DNA from 4 places in the Chelatococcus sp. GCM10030263 genome. Region 1 is predicted to be linked to each of the others. Evidence: predicted binding sites of a transcription regulator. Region 1 holds the regulator's gene; each other region holds the start of a gene.
The links. The regulator LexA, encoded in region 1, represses DNA repair genes until DNA is damaged. The targets are predictions, from matches to a motif close to TGTTCNNNNTGTGTTCNG.
Positions count from the first base shown of each region.

Region 2: ACFQU1_RS22470 (DUF3072 domain-containing protein) is a predicted target of LexA. The motif match lies at 2,463-2,480, and genes of this name have one in related genera.
Region 3: recA (recombinase RecA) is a predicted target of LexA. The motif match lies at 2,408-2,425, and genes of this name have one in related genera.
Region 4: ACFQU1_RS03145 (helicase-related protein) is a predicted target of LexA. The motif match lies at 2,028-2,045, and genes of this name have one in related genera.

Region 1 is NZ_JBHTDB010000016.1:430,089-434,299, forward strand. It holds gene ACFQU1_RS24340 (ABC transporter substrate-binding protein) at 1-58, opposite strand, end outside; gene ACFQU1_RS24345 (GntR family transcriptional regulator) at 281-1,432, opposite strand; gene lexA (transcriptional repressor LexA) at 2,187-2,888, shown strand; gene ACFQU1_RS24355 (ComEC/Rec2 family competence protein) at 2,937-4,211, opposite strand, start outside.
Region 2 is NZ_JBHTDB010000016.1:20,360-24,570, forward strand. It holds gene ACFQU1_RS22460 (HpcH/HpaI aldolase/citrate lyase family protein) at 1-536, opposite strand, end outside; gene glpD (glycerol-3-phosphate dehydrogenase) at 691-2,235, opposite strand; gene ACFQU1_RS22470 (DUF3072 domain-containing protein) at 2,501-2,740, shown strand; gene ACFQU1_RS22475 (NAD(P)/FAD-dependent oxidoreductase) at 2,741-4,033, opposite strand; gene ACFQU1_RS22480 (VOC family protein) at 4,030-4,211, opposite strand, start outside.
Region 3 is NZ_JBHTDB010000003.1:149,730-153,940, forward strand. It holds gene alaS (alanine--tRNA ligase) at 1-905, opposite strand, end outside; gene recA (recombinase RecA) at 1,180-2,262, opposite strand; gene ACFQU1_RS05400 (NEW3 domain-containing protein) at 2,803-3,999, shown strand; gene ACFQU1_RS05405 (ABC transporter ATP-binding protein) at 3,996-4,211, shown strand, end outside.
Region 4 is NZ_JBHTDB010000002.1:696,522-700,732, forward strand. It holds gene ACFQU1_RS03130 (queuosine precursor transporter) at 1-375, opposite strand, end outside; gene rpmB (50S ribosomal protein L28) at 495-791, opposite strand; gene ACFQU1_RS03140 (DUF3108 domain-containing protein) at 1,019-1,870, shown strand; gene ACFQU1_RS03145 (helicase-related protein) at 2,259-4,211, shown strand, end outside.

The sequences.
Region 1 (4,211 bases):
CGATAAATGGCAGGGCCAGGAACGCGGCTGTCAGAACAAGGGCCGGGCTGACTTTCATGACATCTCCCATGGATTTCGAATTATTATAATCTCTCTCGTAGAGGTCTTTTATGAAACTTCAATTATACTTATGGACGATAACGAATATGATTTACTATTTAGGCCCTGAGCCCATCCCACAGGAGGCCGTGACGCGTAAACAGCGAGCCCTATTGCATGCCGGATCTCGGCGATTGTGCTTTCCCCCGTCACGCGCCGAAGGTCTTCGCGTTACCCTCGATTATCGCCTCGCAGCAACAGCGGCTTGGCCGATGAAGGGCGTGATCAACGAGCCGTCGCTGCGTTGAGATCTTGCCGGAGGCGCGCTGGAGGTGCGCACGACGAGCGTCGGATCGAGGGTGATACGAATCGGCGGCCCGGAATAGATGCCTGCGACGCGCTCGTGCAGAAGCCGGAAGGCGAGCCGTCCGAGCGTTGCTGGGAAAGGATCGACGCTGGTCACCGGCGGATCGAGTGAACGCGACAGGAGGCTGTTGTTGATAGCCGTGACCGAGACATCCTCAGGAATGCGACGCCCCGCCTCGCGCAGCGCCCGCATGACGCCGACCGCCGTGACATCGTTGCGCGCAAAAACGGCGGTAAAGTCGATGCCACGGCGAATGAGCCCCGCGATCGCCTCTTGGCCCGCTTCCTCCGACGGCAAGTCAGGGAGGCAGACGAGATCCTGCTGGAGCGCGATGCGCGCCTCCTTCAGCGCTTCGTGGTAACCGCTGAAGGGGGAAAAACCGGGCAGATGCGGCGCACCTTCCACATAGGCGATCCGCCGGTGGCCTAGTCCGATGAGATGATCCACCGCGAGCTTAGCGGAGACCAGATAGTCGGTGCTGACGCTGTCGGTCCTCAGTCCTCTCGGCCAGCGGCCGAGATAGACCAGCGGCTTGCCGGCCTGCACCATTCTCAATGCGCCGGGCACGGGCCTGTCGACATGGGCCGGTGCAACGATGGCTCCCCGGACGGCCGGATCGGCCGCGGCAGCCGACAAGTGGTCGCTTTCGCTATCCGGCGAATAGGCCGACTGGCTCGCCATGATGCGCAGATCATGACGGCGCGCCTCCTGTTCCATCCCGTCGATCATCTCGCCATAGAACGGGCTCGAGAAGGTCGGAATGATCAGCGCCAGTGTCGGCGAGTGACTGGATGCAACGGCAGACGGCCGCATAGGCTCGGTCACGAAGGTGCCGCTGCCAGGCCGTCGCTCGAGCTGGCCGGCACTCACCAGTTCATCGATTGCCCGTCGGATGGTTGTCCGCGACAGGGAGAACTCCTCCATGAGCTGCCGCTCCGAAGGAATTGCACTTCCAGGCTTATAAGTGCCCCGCTCGATTGCCTCGCGAAGCGCTTGTACCAGCAGTCCGGTCTTATCTGAGGTCATGGCAGCACCATCTCGTGATACATGTATCGTAGCGGATGCATAGCCGAGCCGCAAGTGGTGCATTCGATAAAACCGCTCTCAGGCGTGGACAAGCGCCTCGGCGGATGCACGGCCCAGAATCCAGGCGACGCTTGGCCTAGACAGGGCCGCAACGCCGAACGTGGCATAGCGTCGGCTCGCCTTGAACCGTGATTTCTTTCCACACTTCGGAACTTATAAGACAAGCGGCGGCGCTGTTCAGAGTAGCGGTACTTTGCGGCCGGTCTCATTATTCCGCGTCAGGCCAGTTGCCCGCCGACGTTCGCACCAAGTCCGTTGGGACAAGGAAAAGGACCACCAGGATACTGGTATCTAATCCGGTCTGATACAGGTCTGAAACCGCGACGAGGGCGTGAATCATGGCTTTCGAAACGCCACGTGAGGGCCCGTCAAAGGCAACAGTCGCGTCTCGGCTCCCAGTCGCCGACTTTCTCCCATGACGGGACCAGTGCGGAAAATAGCGAGGAGGCCGCTCTGCCTGTTCATCCCCCGGGGGCATAGGGCCTGCACGCCTCGAGGCTATCCATGCACGTCCCGTTGCCTTAACTCTTGCGGAACACACAGGGAACAGCTATGGTCGTTCATGATTTGTTTCCGACTCTTGGCCAACAATGACGCTTAGCCAAAAGTGATATCTGGCCAACAGTCCTGATCGGATCTTGAAACCGGATGATCTCGGCCACGGTGGCCACGACCAAGGTGGGGTTCACGGCAGATGCTGACGCGCAAGCAAAACGAGCTTCTACGCTTCATCCACGAGCGGCTGCGCGAGACCGGCGTGCCGCCTTCCTTCGATGAGATGAAAGAGGCACTGGATCTCAAGTCCAAGTCCGGTATCCATCGGCTCATTATTGCGCTCGAAGAGCGCGGCTTCATCCGCCGGCTGCCTAATCGGGCGCGGGCACTCGAGGTCATTCGTCTGCCCGATGGCGCGATCACGCCGCGCGGGCGCTTCAGCCCGAGCGTTGTCGAGGGGGGGCTTGGTCGCGTGCGCAGCCTGCCACCGGCGGCTGTCGAAAGCGAATCCTCGCCGAAGATGGTCCCCGTCCCCGTCATGGGCCGGATCGCGGCGGGCACGCCGATCTCGGCCATTCAATCCCGCAGCAGCACCATCGCAGTGCCGGTGGAGATGCTCACCAGCGGCGAGCACTTCGCCCTGGAGGTGCGTGGCGATTCGATGATCGAAGCCGGCATCCTTGACGGCGACACGGTTGTCATCCGCCGTCAGGAGACGGCCGATACGGGCGACATCATCGTCGCCCTCATCGACGATGAGGAGGCGACCCTGAAGCGGCTACGCCGGCGCGGGTCATCCATTGCGCTCGAAGCGGCCAATCCATCTTATGAAACACGCGTCTTGGGTCCCGACCGCGTGCGGATCCAGGGCAAGCTCGTGAGCCTTCTGCGGCGCTACTGATCGATTGCCGGTCGGCCCGCGATAGAACTGCTGATCGCTGGTCGACGCTCACGGCGTATGAGAATCGCCCTCGCCGCCTGGCGCATCGCCGGTGGGCGTTGCTCCCGACGGGTCGTCGATGTCGGCTGCCGCTGAAGGGATGGCATCAAGTGGGTCGAGATTGTCGATCCGTGGTCGCGGGGGCGGCGCGGGCGCCGGCGAAGCTGGCCGGTGTGGCTTGGTTCCGGTCCAGGGGCGCTGCGCGGTGGAACTTGCGGTGACACGTGCAAAGCCTTCGGCGGTGGCGGTGAGCGTGGTGGCGCCCGACTGGTCGAGTGCGCGGCGGTCGAGCACCGTAGCACTCGCGCAGGAATTGGGGGCGACGAGCGGAGTGACGATGACGACCGCACGCCGACAATCGTCGGGGAATGCGCGCTTGTCACGGACGAGCGAGATGCTGCGCCCGTCGGGGAGCTTCGCGACACAGGCGAAGCGGTCGCAGAGGGCACCGCCGCGCAGGCCCGGGTCATCGGTCGCGCGCCCGTCGCCGTCGGCTCTGAGCCATTGTTCGAGAACGAAATCGGAAGGCCGGCCGAGGACGATCAATTGTCCGCTCTTCTCCCGGACAGCCGCACCGGCGCCGCTGCGATCGACATAGACATCGGGCCGACTGGGAGCGAGCGCCGACAGGGCGCCGAGGGCGGCCGGGACGATCGCCAACCACCGCAGGGCGGTCGTCCAGAGCGTGGACCAGACGATGGCCGCGCTGAAGAAGGCGAGAGCGGCGGGCGCGAGCGCCGGCACGATGACGGTTGAGCGGTCGAGCAGGGCGACCATTTTGGCGCCGGCGAGCACCGGCGCCGTCGCCTGGCCGATGAGCCACCAGACGGGTTGATCGAGGGCGAAGGCGGAAGCGAAGATCCCGAGCACCGACAGCGGCATGACCGCGAGCTCGATCAGCGGTAGCGCCAGGGCGTTGCCGAGGAGACCGAGCGGGTTCAGCGTCTGAAAGTGATAGGCGCTGAAGGGAGCGGTCGCGATGGTAGCAATCGCCGTGGTGAAGATGACAAGGAAGGCCCATCGCCCGATGCCGTGGAGCGGTGCCAATCCTCCGGCCCCTGCGGGACGCCCGGCAAACAGCCCCGATGGCTGGACTGCGAAGGCGATCATGCCGGCAACCGCCGCGAAGGACATCTGGAAGCTCGGACCGAGCAGCGCCTCCGGCCGAATAGCAAGGCAGATGAGCGCCGCAAGCGCCAGATTGCGCATGGAGAGAGCCGGGCGGTCGATGAGAATGGCGCCCATCATGACGAGCGTCATGACGAGCGAACGCTGGGTGGCGAC
Region 2 (4,211 bases), 410 kb from region 1:
TCGGCTGGGCCGATGAAGACGCCATCGACGCCCGGCACATTGGCGATCTCGTCGACAGCCTCGATGGCTTTGCGGGTTTCGGCCTGGACGAGGACGCAGATCTCATCCGCGGCGCGGGCGAAATAGTTGGGCACCCGGCCATAGCGGTTGGCGCGCGACATGCCGCTGACGCCGCGCATGCCGTCCGGTGGATAACGCGTCGCCTCCACGGCGCGTCGCGCCTCCTCGGCCGATTGCACGAAGGGGAAGAGCAGCGTGCGTGCGCCGAGATCGAGCAGCCGCTTGACGAGCACCGGCTCGTTCCATGGCACGCGGACCGCAGGTTCCGCCGTTCCGCCTTCTGCTGCCCGCAGTTGATGCGCCACGTCCGGCGCGTCATTCGGCGTGTGCTCCATGTCGATCAGCAGCCAGTCGAACCCGGCGCCGGCGGCGATTTCCGTCGCGACGGGGCTTGCCATGGCGAGCCAGAAGCCGATCTGCGGCTCGCCCGCCTTGAGCCGAGCCTTGAAGCGATTGACGGGAAGGTCGGTGGTCATCATGCCTGTCCTGCGGCGTGGCCCGCGGTCTCGATTTGGCCGCAGGCTCCACGACGCGCCGGCGGCAGACGGTCTGCGCCGTGCCGGCGCTTAAAGTCGGCCCAAAGGGCGCCCGGCGCAAGCCGGTTGAGCGCATGCCACGACAACGCTGCCGTTATGGAGATGCGGCGACGCGGGTGCGCGTCCAGTCATGGGCGGCGAACCAGGTGGCGAGCTTGCCTTCGATCGTGGGGTCGGCGTGCAGCACGAGCTTGGTGCGGCGGCGCAGGATGTCGTCGGGCGAGCGCGCCCATTCCTCCGCGACGAGATATTCGACTTCGCGCGCGTAAAGCCCCGCGCCGAAATGCTCGCCGAGGTCGGCGAGCGATCGCGCCGGCCCGATGATCGCCTCGGCGCGCGTGCCGTAGCTGCGGGCGTAGCGGCGCGCGAGATCCGGCGGCAGCCAAGGGTGCTTCGCGGCAAGCGTGGCCGTGAAGGCGGCGATATCACCCTTGGCAAAATCGCCGCCGGGCAAGGGCACGGTGCCCGTCCAGCTGCGCTCGGGCATGTCGAGGAAAGGACCGAGCTTTTCCAGCGCATGTTCGGCGAGCCGCCGGTAGGTCGTGAGCTTGCCGCCGAAGATCGAGAGGAGCGGCGGCGTGCCGTCACCGCCGCCGGTCACGTCGAAGACATAGTCACGCGTGACGGCGGAGGGGTTCTTGGCCGAATCGTCGTAGAGCGGACGCACGCCGGAATAGGACCAGACCACGTCGGCGGGCGTGACCGGGCGCTCGAAATAGCGATCGACCGACGCGCAGAGATAGGCGATCTCCTCCGTCGAGATCTGCACCTTCGCCGGATTGCCCTGATAGGGGATGTCGGTCGTGCCGATCAGTGTGAACTCGCTCTCGTAGGGAATGACGAAGACGATCCGCTCATCGGGGTTCTGCAGGATATAGGCGTGCTCACCCTCGTAGAGCTTGGGCACCACGATATGGCTGCCCTGGACGAGCCGCAGATGGTCCTCGGAATTGGCGCCGAGCACCTGGCTCTGGACCTCCGAGACCCAAGGGCCGGCGGCATTGACGAGCGCGCGAGCGCTGATCTCACGCCGCGTGCCGTCCTCGGCTGCGAGCGTCGCCTGCCAGCCGTCGCCTTCGCGGCGCGCAGCGATGCAGGCCGTGCGCGTCAGGATCTCGGCGCCGCGCGCTGCGGCATCCATCGCATTCAGAACGACGAGGCGGGCGTCGTCGACCCAGCAGTCCGAGTAGACGAAGCCCTTACTGAGCGTCGGTTTCAGGGGCGCGCCCTCGGGGCAGCGCCGGAGGTCGAGCCCCGCGGAGCCCGGCAGCTTCGAGCGCCGGGCGAGGTGATCATAGAGAAAGAGGCCGATGCGAATCATCCAGGCGGGTCTCAACCCCGCATTGTGCGGGAGCACGAAACGCATGGGCCGCGCAATATGCGGGGCGATGCCGAGCAGTACTTCGCGCTCGGTGAGTGCCTCGCGCACGAGCCGGAACTCGTATTGCTCGAGATAGCGCAGGCCGCCGTGGATGAGCTTGCTGGAGGCCGAGGAGGTGCCGCCCGCCAGATCGCCGCGCTCGCAAAGAACGACCTTGAGGCCACGGCCCGCGGCATCGCGCGCGATGCCGACGCCGTTGATGCCGCCGCCGATGACGAGAAGGTCGCATTGCGTTGCCGCAGGGGTTGGGCCGTTCACCGTGCGCCCTCCACGCGGCCGTCGAAAAAGTGAGCACCCAGGCGCTTGCGCCCGCCGGACTGAAGCAGAACGTTCTCGATCACCACTAACCTTGCATCGTGATTGGCCGCACCGGGAAGCTATGTCGCGCGTCCAGCCACATCAAATGGAAAAACGACCGAATTGGAGCGGATCGACCGAAGTCCTGATGAAAGGCGGAACCAGCCCGGACGTCCAGCGTTCCTGTTTGGAACATACCGCGAACAGGTAAGGTGAGAACTGGTACATGGCGAAAGCGACCGAGCATCCCTCCCACAACCCGAAGCGCGATCCCGAGCCGCCGTCGAATATGGAGAAAGATCCGGAAGACTGGGTCTCCGGCGACGAGCCGATGACCGGCGCGCAGGCCTCCTATCTGAAGACCCTGTCCGAGGAGGCGAAGGAAGCGGAGGCTTTCGCCGAGGACCTCTCCAAGGCGGAAGCGTCGAAGCGCATCGACGCCTTGAGGGAGAAGCTCGGGCGCTGACTAGGCGCTGACCTCCCGCCGGTCCTTCATCCGGTAATAGGGCAGGATCAGCCGGGCGGTGCGGTTGACGAGCGGCGACAACGGAATGCCCTTGGGCTCCGTCAGGGGCAGCGGCAGGTCGGTGGCCGGCGCGCCACGCACCGCATCCGCCATGACCTGTCCCATGGCCATGGCGAGCGCCAGGCCGCGGCCGTTGCAGCCGATCCAGGCGAGAAGGCCGTCGTCGCGCCGATGCAGGCGCGGCAGCCGCTCCGGCGTCATGGCGATGCGGCCCGACCAGACATATTGCGCCTGCATCAGGCCAACCTGCGGGAAGGTCACCCGCAGGCGCTCCAGCACGAGGCGGGTCACCCGCTGCTGGCCCAGGACCTGCAACGCCAGCGCACCGCCGCTGACGATGCGGCCCTCGCGATCGCGGCGGAAATAGCGCAGGTCCATGCGCGTATCGGAGGCTGCCTCGTTGCCCGACAGGATGGAAGCCCCGTCACTCCCCAGCGGTTCGGTCGCCACCTGATAGGACAGCACCGGCACGATGGAGCGGGCCATTGCCGGCCAGAGCGCGCCGGAATAGGCGGCGGTCGCGAGCACCACCTTTTCTGCCCGCACGGTGCCGCGCGGCGTCGTGATGTGCCAGCCGTCCGGTCGACGGGCGAGCGCCGTCGCCGGCGTATCGGCGTGGATGCGCGCGCCCTCCTGCGCCGCCGCGCGGGCGAGCCCGCGGGTGAAGGCGAGGGGATTGATATGGCCGCCGCCCGGATGAAACCAGCCGCCGTGATAGGCGGTGGTGCCGAGCCGGGCGGCGATGTCATCGGCGCTCAGCGCCACCGCGGCGACGCCCTGCGCCTGCCATTGCGCAGCACGGTGGGCGGCCAGCCTGGCGCGTCCCGGCGTATGCGCCGGCTGGATCCAGCCGTTGCGCACGGCATCGCAGTCGATGCCGTAGCGGGCGACCGTCTCGTAGAGGGTGTCGGCCGAGCCCTTCACCAGGTCGAGAAAGCGCGGCCCGTAATCCGGACCGAGCGCCTTGAGGATGGCATCCGGGTCATGGCGGGTGAGCGTCGGGATGACCTGGCCGTTGTTGCGGCCGGAGGCTCCGGCGCCGATCTCGCCGGCTTCCACCACGACCGTTGCGATGCCGGCCCGGGCGAGATGGAGCGCCGTCGACAAGCCGGCAATGCCGCCGCCGATGACCGCGACATCGATGTCGCACGCGCCGTCGAGCGGCGCAGCCGTAAAGCTTTCGCGCGACAGTGCCGCCCAGAGCGGGGAGGGCGCGTCGCAGGGCCGGCTCACGGCCCGGCATCCAAGGTCAGCATGAGGTCGAGTGTGGCCGTGAGGTCGAGCGTGAGGCGCGGGCCGTGGCGATACGGAGTGAAACCTGCGGCGTCTAACGCGCGCGCTGCGCGATCGAGATCGGCGACGGCGATGGTCAGGCGGCTCGGCTCGCTCGCCGGCGTGAAGGCGACTTCGG
Region 3 (4,211 bases), on a different contig from region 1:
AGAACGTAGCCCCTGCCCTCGTTCGACGGCAGAACGCCATCGGCCACCAGAAAGGCCGATGCCCGCAGATGGTCGGCGATCACCCGATGGCTCGCCTTCTGCGGCCCGTCCGGATCGACCCCCGTCAGATTGGCGACTGCCATCACGAGCGCCCGCATGAGATCGGTCGCGTAATTGTCGTGCGTGCCCTGGAGCACCGCCGCAATGCGTTCGAGCCCCATGCCAGTATCGATCGAGGGACGCGGCAAGGCGAGCCGATTGCCCGGGGCGATCTGCTCGAACTGCATGAAGACGAGGTTCCAGATCTCGATGAAGCGATCGCCGTCCGCATCCGGACTGCCGGGCGGGCCGCCCGGAATATGATCGCCGTGGTCGTAGAAAATCTCCGAACAGGGGCCGCAGGGACCCGTGTCCCCCATCTGCCAGAAATTGTCTGAAGTCGGGATGCGGATGATCTTCTCGTCCGAGAGGCCGGCGATCTTCTTCCAGAGATCGTAAGCTTCATCGTCCTCGGAAAAGACGGTGACCAACAGCTTCTGCTGCGGCAGCCCGAACTCTCGCGTCACCAGTGTCCAGGCGAGCTCGATGGCATCCGCCTTGAAATAATCGCCGAAGGAGAAATTCCCGAGCATTTCGAAGAAGGTATGATGGCGCGCCGTATAGCCGACATTATCGAGGTCGTTGTGCTTGCCACCGGCGCGTACGCATTTCTGCGACGTCGTCGCGCGCGTATACGGCCGCTTCTCGATGCCCGTGAAGACGTTCTTGAACTGCACCATCCCGGCATTGGTGAACATCAACGTCGGGTCATTGCGCGGCACGAGCGGACTGGACGGGACCACCTCGTGGCCATTTCTGGCAAAGAAATCGAGGAAGCTCGATCTGATCTCGTTGACGCCGCTCATCAGGCTCACATCCGCACACCGGGGCGGCGCCCTTCGCGCCGCCTTCTTCCTGCGGGCCCGCCACGGGACCGGCAGCACGCATCCGGCTGCGAGGTCCGCGCGGCAAGGATCCCCTTGCAGGAGCCCGTGTTTCTAGAGGCGAGACACGTCCCTGTCGAGAGCATCGCGCAGCTCTTGCGGCGCACCGCCGGCAAACGCAGGCCCAAGTGACGCAGGCGCCGGAGCGGAGCGAGCCAAGGAGGCCCCGGCATGGTGCCGGGGCACGTCAATGGTGTCAGGCGGCGCCTTCATCGAGATCGTCAACCGAAGGCTCGACATTCTCCAGAATGCGTTCGGCGAGGACACCTGAATTCTGCCGGATGGCGAGCTCGATCCGGTCGGCGACATCGGGATTGGCACGCAGGAACTGCTTGGCGTTCTCGCGACCCTGGCCGAGCCGCTGGCTGTCGAAGGAGAACCAGGCACCGGACTTTTCGACGATGCCGCCCTTCACGCCAAGATCGACGAGCTCGCCCACCTTCGAGACGCCCTCACCATACATGATGTCGAACTCGACCTGTTTGAACGGCGGCGCCACCTTGTTCTTCACCACCTTGACGCGGGTGGTGTTGCCGATGGCCTCGTCGCGATCCTTAATGGCGCCGATGCGGCGGATGTCGAGGCGGACGGACGCATAGAATTTCAAGGCGTTTCCGCCGCTCGTCACTTCCGGCGAGCCATACATGACGCCGATCTTCATCCGGATCTGGTTGATGAAGATGACCATCGTGTTGGAGCGCGAGATGGAGGCTGTGAGCTTGCGCAGCGCCTGGCTCATCAGCCGCGCCTGCATGCCCGGCTGCATGTCGCCCATCTCACCCTCGATCTCGGCGCGTGGCGTCAACGCCGCGACCGAATCGACCACGAGCACATCGATTGCCCCCGAGCGCACCAGCGTGTCGGCGATCTCGAGCGCCTGCTCGCCGGTATCGGGCTGCGAAATGAGAAGATCGTCGAGCTTCACCCCGAGCTTGCGCGCGTAGACAGGATCGAGTGCGTGTTCGGCATCGATGAAGCCGCAGACGCCGCCCTTCTTCTGTGCCTCGGCGATGGTGTGCAGGGCAAGCGTCGTCTTGCCCGACGATTCCGGCCCGTAGATCTCGATCACACGCCCGCGCGGCAAGCCGCCGACGCCGAGCGCGATATCAAGCCCCAGCGATCCGGTCGACACCGTTTCGATCTCGATCGTCTCCGACTTGCCGAGACGCATGATCGAGCCTTTGCCGAAGGCGCGCTCGATCTGGGCGAGCGCGGCATCGAGGGCCTTGGTCTTATCCATGGAGCTGCCTTCCACGAGTCGCAAACTGGACTGGGACATTGATGTCGTCCTTATGGCACGGGGCGTGAATGAAACTCAATGACTGCCGATCACGCGGAGCTCTAACCGGTTCCGAAATCGCCCCTGAACGGATCGCCGCCAACGTCTCTTGCAGCTACAATGTACCCCTTTTGTTCCAAATTCAAGTTCGATTTTTGTTCTCACCAGGACTTTGCAAACCGCGCTCTCGACCTCGCCACCGCTCTGCCGCGGGGTGGTTACATTGAGCACAGGCATTCCAAGCTTCGGGCGCCCACCACGCGATCCTCGTTCGGCGCCATCGACCGGCGCGAAGGATTGGCGGCCACAACGCCACCAGGTGAGTCAGGTGTTTACTGTTATCCGCTCAATCGAGGCTCTGCGACAGCTTGACGCCTAATTCTGAGATCCTTTTGGAATCTCATGATTTCTGGCCGATCACGGGATTTTGGCTGCTGCCTCTCGCCGGATTCTGGTCACAATTCCGTCAAATCTTGCCTCCCGCTAAGCTGGAGGTGGCCTCGTGCCGCCGTACAACGATAGAGCCTAGGGGAGTGATTCATGATCCGCATTCGCCCTCTCGCCTCAGTGGCAGTGGTCGCCGGGGGTTTGGCACTGTCTGCCTGGCCCGCCTTCGTCGGGCAATTGCACGCACAGGAGGGAGCGTCTAAGCCGTCGGGCCTCTGGCTGACCACCGATTTCCCGCAGGTTACCGAACGCATCGGCCAGGATGCCAATCTGTCGCTGACCCTCGCCAATGCCAATCGGCCTCCAGCGCGAGTGGACCTCACGGTGAGCGGATTGCCGAGCGGCTGGACCTGGCAGCTGACCGGCAGCGGCAGGCCCATCGGCGCGGCGATGGTCACGCCGGACGAAAGCCAGCGCCTCGAGCTCAAGCTGACACCACCGAAGGACGTCAAGGCCGGCACTTATAATTTCACGGTCAGCGGCCGGGCGAGCAGCGGCGAGACGCTCAGCCTGCCGATTTCCATGACGCTCGCCGCCGCCGAGCCGAGCAAGATTACGCTGGAACCGAAATTGCCGGCGCTGCGCGGCACACCGCGCTCGAATTTCGACTTCGAGGTCTCCGTCAAGAACGACAGCCCCGAGGAGGCGACCCTCAATCTGCTTGCCCAGACGCCGCCGGGCTTCACCGCGACCTTCATGGAGCAATATGGCAGCCAGGAACTGACAAGCCTGCCCTTCAAGGCCGATGAGACGAAGACGCTGAAGGTCTCGGTCAAGCCGCCGCGGGACGTTGCCGCCGGCCAGTATCCGGTCGCGATCGCCGCCTCGAATGCCGCGGTCCACGGAGAGACGCAGCTGGTGCTCGACATCACCGGCCAGCCGGACATTTCCCTCTCCGGCACCGAGGGCCGGCTATCCGGCCAAGCGGAAGCCGGCCGCGAGCGCACCTTCAACTTCACCCTCAATAATTCCGGCACTGCACCGGCGCGCAATGTTACCGTCTCAGCTTCGGCGCCCTCCGGCTGGAAAACCGAGGTGGAGCCGAAGACGTTCGACGCGATCGCGCCGAACGCCCCGCAGCAGGTCGCGCTGCATCTGACGCCGTCCGACAATGCCATCGCCGGCGACTACATGGTCACCCTGCGTGCCTCGGGCGACGGCGCCTCCGACAACGCCGACTTCCGCGTCACGGTCACGACCTCGACGCTCTGGGGCGTCAGCGGGCTCGGCGTCATCGGCGCCGCGGTCGTCGTGCTCGCCTTCGCCGTCACGCGGTATGGCCGGCGATGACGGCGCCCGTCATCGAGGCCAAGGGCCTCTCCAAGCACTACGGCCGCGCGGTCGCGGTCGAGGCGCTTGATCTTTCCATCGAGCGTGGCGAAGTCTTCGGGCTGCTCGGGCCGAACGGCGCCGGCAAGACGACGACCATCCTGCTGCTGCTCGGCTTGACGGAACCGACCGCCGGCACCGTCCGCGTGCTCGGCTTCGATCCGCTGCGCGAG
Region 4 (4,211 bases), on a different contig from region 1:
GCCGAGCAGTGGCGCTCGCCACCAGGCAAGCCGCCGCAGCCGGTTGAATACCGTGATGTCGAGAAGCTGGCCGACGAGGAAGGCGGCGCCGGAGGCCATCGCGATGCGCGGCGTGGCGGCGACGATCGAGGCGGCCACCGCGACGAGAAACCCGACCACCACGAGCCGCCGGGCGAGGCTCGCCCCATAGCGACGATTCGTGAGATCGGTGACGAGGAAGGACACCGGATAGGTGAAAGCGCCCCAGGTGAGATAATCGCCGAGGCCGAACGGCGTGAACGGATATTGCACCGCCACATTCGACAGCAGGACGACGAGAGCCATCGCCGCCACCGGCAGCCAGAGCTGCGAAACGAGCTTTGCCAGATAGCTCATGGAATGTTCTGGCTCATGCGATGGTCCGACGTCCAGCCCGACACGACAAATCGCGCCGACCGAAGGCCGACGCGATGGATCGAATCATGATCGATGATCGAAGAGACGCCGGCGAAAGCTCAGCTCGCGGCGGCTTCGGCGGTCTTCTTCGCGATCTCGCGCTTCAGCACGCGCACGTTCTGCGACAGTTCCGCCTCGGGGGCCTTGGCGAGGAAGCCGTCGAGCCCGCCGCGGTGTTCCACCGAGCGCAGGGCGGAGGCGGCGATGCGCAGCCTCACGCTGCGCTTCAGCACGTCCGACTGCAGCGTCACATTGACCAGATTCGGCAGAAACTTCCGCTTGGTCTTACGGTTCGAGTGGCTCACGAGATGACCGGAAAGAACGGCCTTGCCCGTCAATTCGCAGCGGCGCGCCATGACGCTTGGTCCTTAACTGAATGGTGCCTGTTGAGCGACGAGCTCAAGCCCGACGAAAGCCGGGCCGGGAGCACCGATGTCCGATGAAAGTTGCGCGTGTATAGTAGATGTGATGTGCGACCGTCAAGGATCTGCATCGGGATCGTTGCGGTAAGGCCTGAGATGCGTCACGATTCGGACTGATTTGCGGCCGAGAACGCCTGTGTCGGCCAGGGAGCGTGGGATTTATGAACCGGCGTCTTTACCCAACGGGTGCCAAGATCGCGGGTTGCAACCGGCTTGCGGCGCTGGCGCTCGCCCTGTTTCTCCCCCTGCCGGCCGGTGCCGCTTCCGTGCAGGCCAATTACGATATTTCGCTGCTCGGCCTGAAGATCGGCGTCGCCGAGATCAAGGCGGATGTGGAAGCCGGCCGTTACAAGCTCGACATCTGGTCGAAGCTGACGGGCCTTGCCGGCATGGTCACCGGCGGCAAGGGGGCTGCAAGCGCCAGCGGCAACATTTCGGGCAACCGCATTCTGCCGGCGAGCTTTGCCGTCACGACGGCCAATTCGGAAAAGTCGGTGACGGTGCGCATGGCGCTCGCCGGCGGCAGCGTGCGGGCGGTCGAGATCAAGCCGCCGATCGAGCCGCGGCCCGACCGCATCCCGCTCACCGAGCAGAACAAGCGCGGCGTGGTCGATCCGCTGAGCGCGCTCTTGATGCCGGCGGCCATCAACGAACCCTATGCGACGGCTGCCTGCGACCGGACGATCCCGATCTTCGACGGCGCCACCCGCTTCGACGTGAAGCTCTCCTACGCGCGTATCGAGACGCTGCGCAGCGCGGCCTATAACGGCCCGGCGGCTGTCTGCAACGCCCGCTATCTGCCGATAGCCGGGCACCGGCCGGACCGCTCGGCCACCAAATTCATGGAAGAGAACAGGGATATGCAGGCCTGGCTCGTGCCGATCGGCGATGCCCATATCTTCATACCCTACCGCATCTCCGTGCGGACACCGATCGGCACGACAGTGATCGAGGCAACAAGCTTTAATGTGGATGGGCAGCCGGTGTCTCCGAGGCAGCGGGCGCGGAACTGACCGTTCCATCGGTCGAGAAGCCTCGCGTTATCGGCCGCTTCTGGCGAAGCTGCGCGCCCCTTCCTACATTCGCCTTGTGGCCCGCGATCAGCAACACCACCAGATCTCGTGATGAACGAAACCTGATTCTGAGCGAGTCAGCGATTCGGGCGCTGTTCGTTCTGGACTCGTTCTGTTCTCGAAAGATGCCGCCATCGCGTGCCCCTCCGCGTATCGATGTGATACAGAGGGAGATGGGGGGTGGCTGTCGCCGGCAAGTCGCAAGGCTGTTCGAGGCAAGCGTCCTTGTTCTTTTCAGGTGAATGCCGCGCCGTCCAGGGGCGCGGCGGGGTTCCAAGGCCGTAAAGGCCGACAGTCAATGGCATCGGGTTTCATGACTTCATCCGTGATGGTTGCGCGGACGCTGCCGCCGAGGGTCAGGGCGCGTGGCGTAACGGCGGTTCTCGGTCCGACCAATACCGGCAAGACCCATCTCGCCATCGAGCGGATGCTCGGCCACGACAGCGGCATCATCGGGCTGCCGCTCAGGCTTCTCGCGCGCGAGGTTTATAACCGGGTGGTCGAGCGTGCCGGCGAGCATGCGGTGGCGCTCATCACCGGCGAAGAGAAGATCAAGCCCCCGGAGGCGCGCTACTGGATCGCCACGGTGGAGGCGATGCCGAGCGATCTCGATGTGTCCTTCTGCGCCATCGACGAGATCCAGCTCGCCGCCGATCTCGACCGCGGGCATATCTTCACCGACCGGCTGCTCAACCAGCGCGGCCGCGCCGAGACGCTGATCATCGGTGCGGCGACCATGCGCTCCCTGGTGGAAAGCCTCATCCCCGGCGCCAATATCGTCTCGCGGCCGCGACTGTCGACGCTCTCTTTCGCCGGCGAGAAGAAAATCACCCGGCTTCCCCGGCGCTCGGCCATCGTCGCCTTCTCGGCGGAGGAGGTTTATGCCATCGCCGAGCTCGTGCGCCGCCAGAAAGGCGGGGCAGCCGTCGTGCTCGGCGCCTTGAGCCCGCGAACCCGCAATGCCCAGGTCGAGCTCTACCAGTCCGGCGAGGTGGATTATCTCGTCGCGACGGATGCCATCGGCATGGGCCTCAATCTCGAGGTCGACCACGTCGCCTTTGCCGCCGACCGCAAATTCGACGGCTTCGGTTTCCGCAAGCTCAATCCCGCCGAGCTCGGGCAGATCGCCGGCCGCGCCGGCCGCCATATGCGCGACGGCACCTTCGGCACGACCGGGCGGTGCCCGCCCTTCGACGCGGCCATGGTCGAGGCGCTCGAAAGTCATTCCTTCGATCCGGTGCGGGTGGCGCAATGGCGCAATCCGGATCTCGATTTCCGCTCGCTCCAGGCGCTGCAGGCGAGCCTGTCGGTGCTGCCGCAGGAGCCGGGGCTGACCCGCGCACCGATCGCCGACGACCTGAGCGCGCTGGAGATCGCGGCACGGGATGCGGACGTGAAGCAGCGCGCCACGGGCAAGGAGGCCGTTTCCCGCCTGTGGGAGGTCTGCCGAATCCCTGATTACCGGCGCCTTTCGCCTGCCGCCCATGCCGATCTCATCGTGCAGATCTTCAATGCGCTGATGACCGAGGGCGTAATCGCCGACGACTGGTTTCGACGGCAGGTGGCGGTCGTCGACCGCACCGACGGCGACATCGATACGCTCTCGGCGCGCATCGCCCAGATCCGCACTTGGACCTTTGTCGCCAACCGCCCGGACTGGCTTCGCGATCCTGAGCATTGGCAGGAGGCCACCCGTCAGGTAGAGGACAAGCTGTCGGATGCTCTTCACGAGCGTTTGGCGAGCCGGTTCGTTGATCGGCGCACCAGTGTGCTCATGCGGCGCTTGAGAGAGAATGCGATGCTCGAAGCGGAAGTAACCGCCAGCGGCGACGTTCTGGTCGAGGGCCAGCATGTCGGCCGGCTGCACGGATTTCAGTTCGCCCCGGACCCCCAGGCCGACGGCCAGGAGGCCAAGGCGCTGAGGGCGGCTGCCCAGAAGGCGCTCGCGGGCGAGATCGAGGCGCGTGCCGAACGCTTTGCTGTCGCGCCCGACGATGCCTTCGTGCTCGCGAGCGACGGCGTCATCCGCTGGATGGGCGAGGCGGTCGCGCGGCTCGTGCCGGGCGACAAGCTCTTGAGCCCGCGCTTTCGCATCCTGTCCGACGAGCAGCTCTCCGGGCCGCCGCGCGACAAGGTGGATGCGCGGCTCACCGCCTGGATCAAGGCGCATGTGGCGAAACTGCTCGGGCCGCTGGTCGCGATTGAAGAGGCGACCGACATCACCGGGCTCGCCCGGGGCATCGCCTTCCAGATCGCCGAAGCGCTCGGGGTGCTGGAGCGC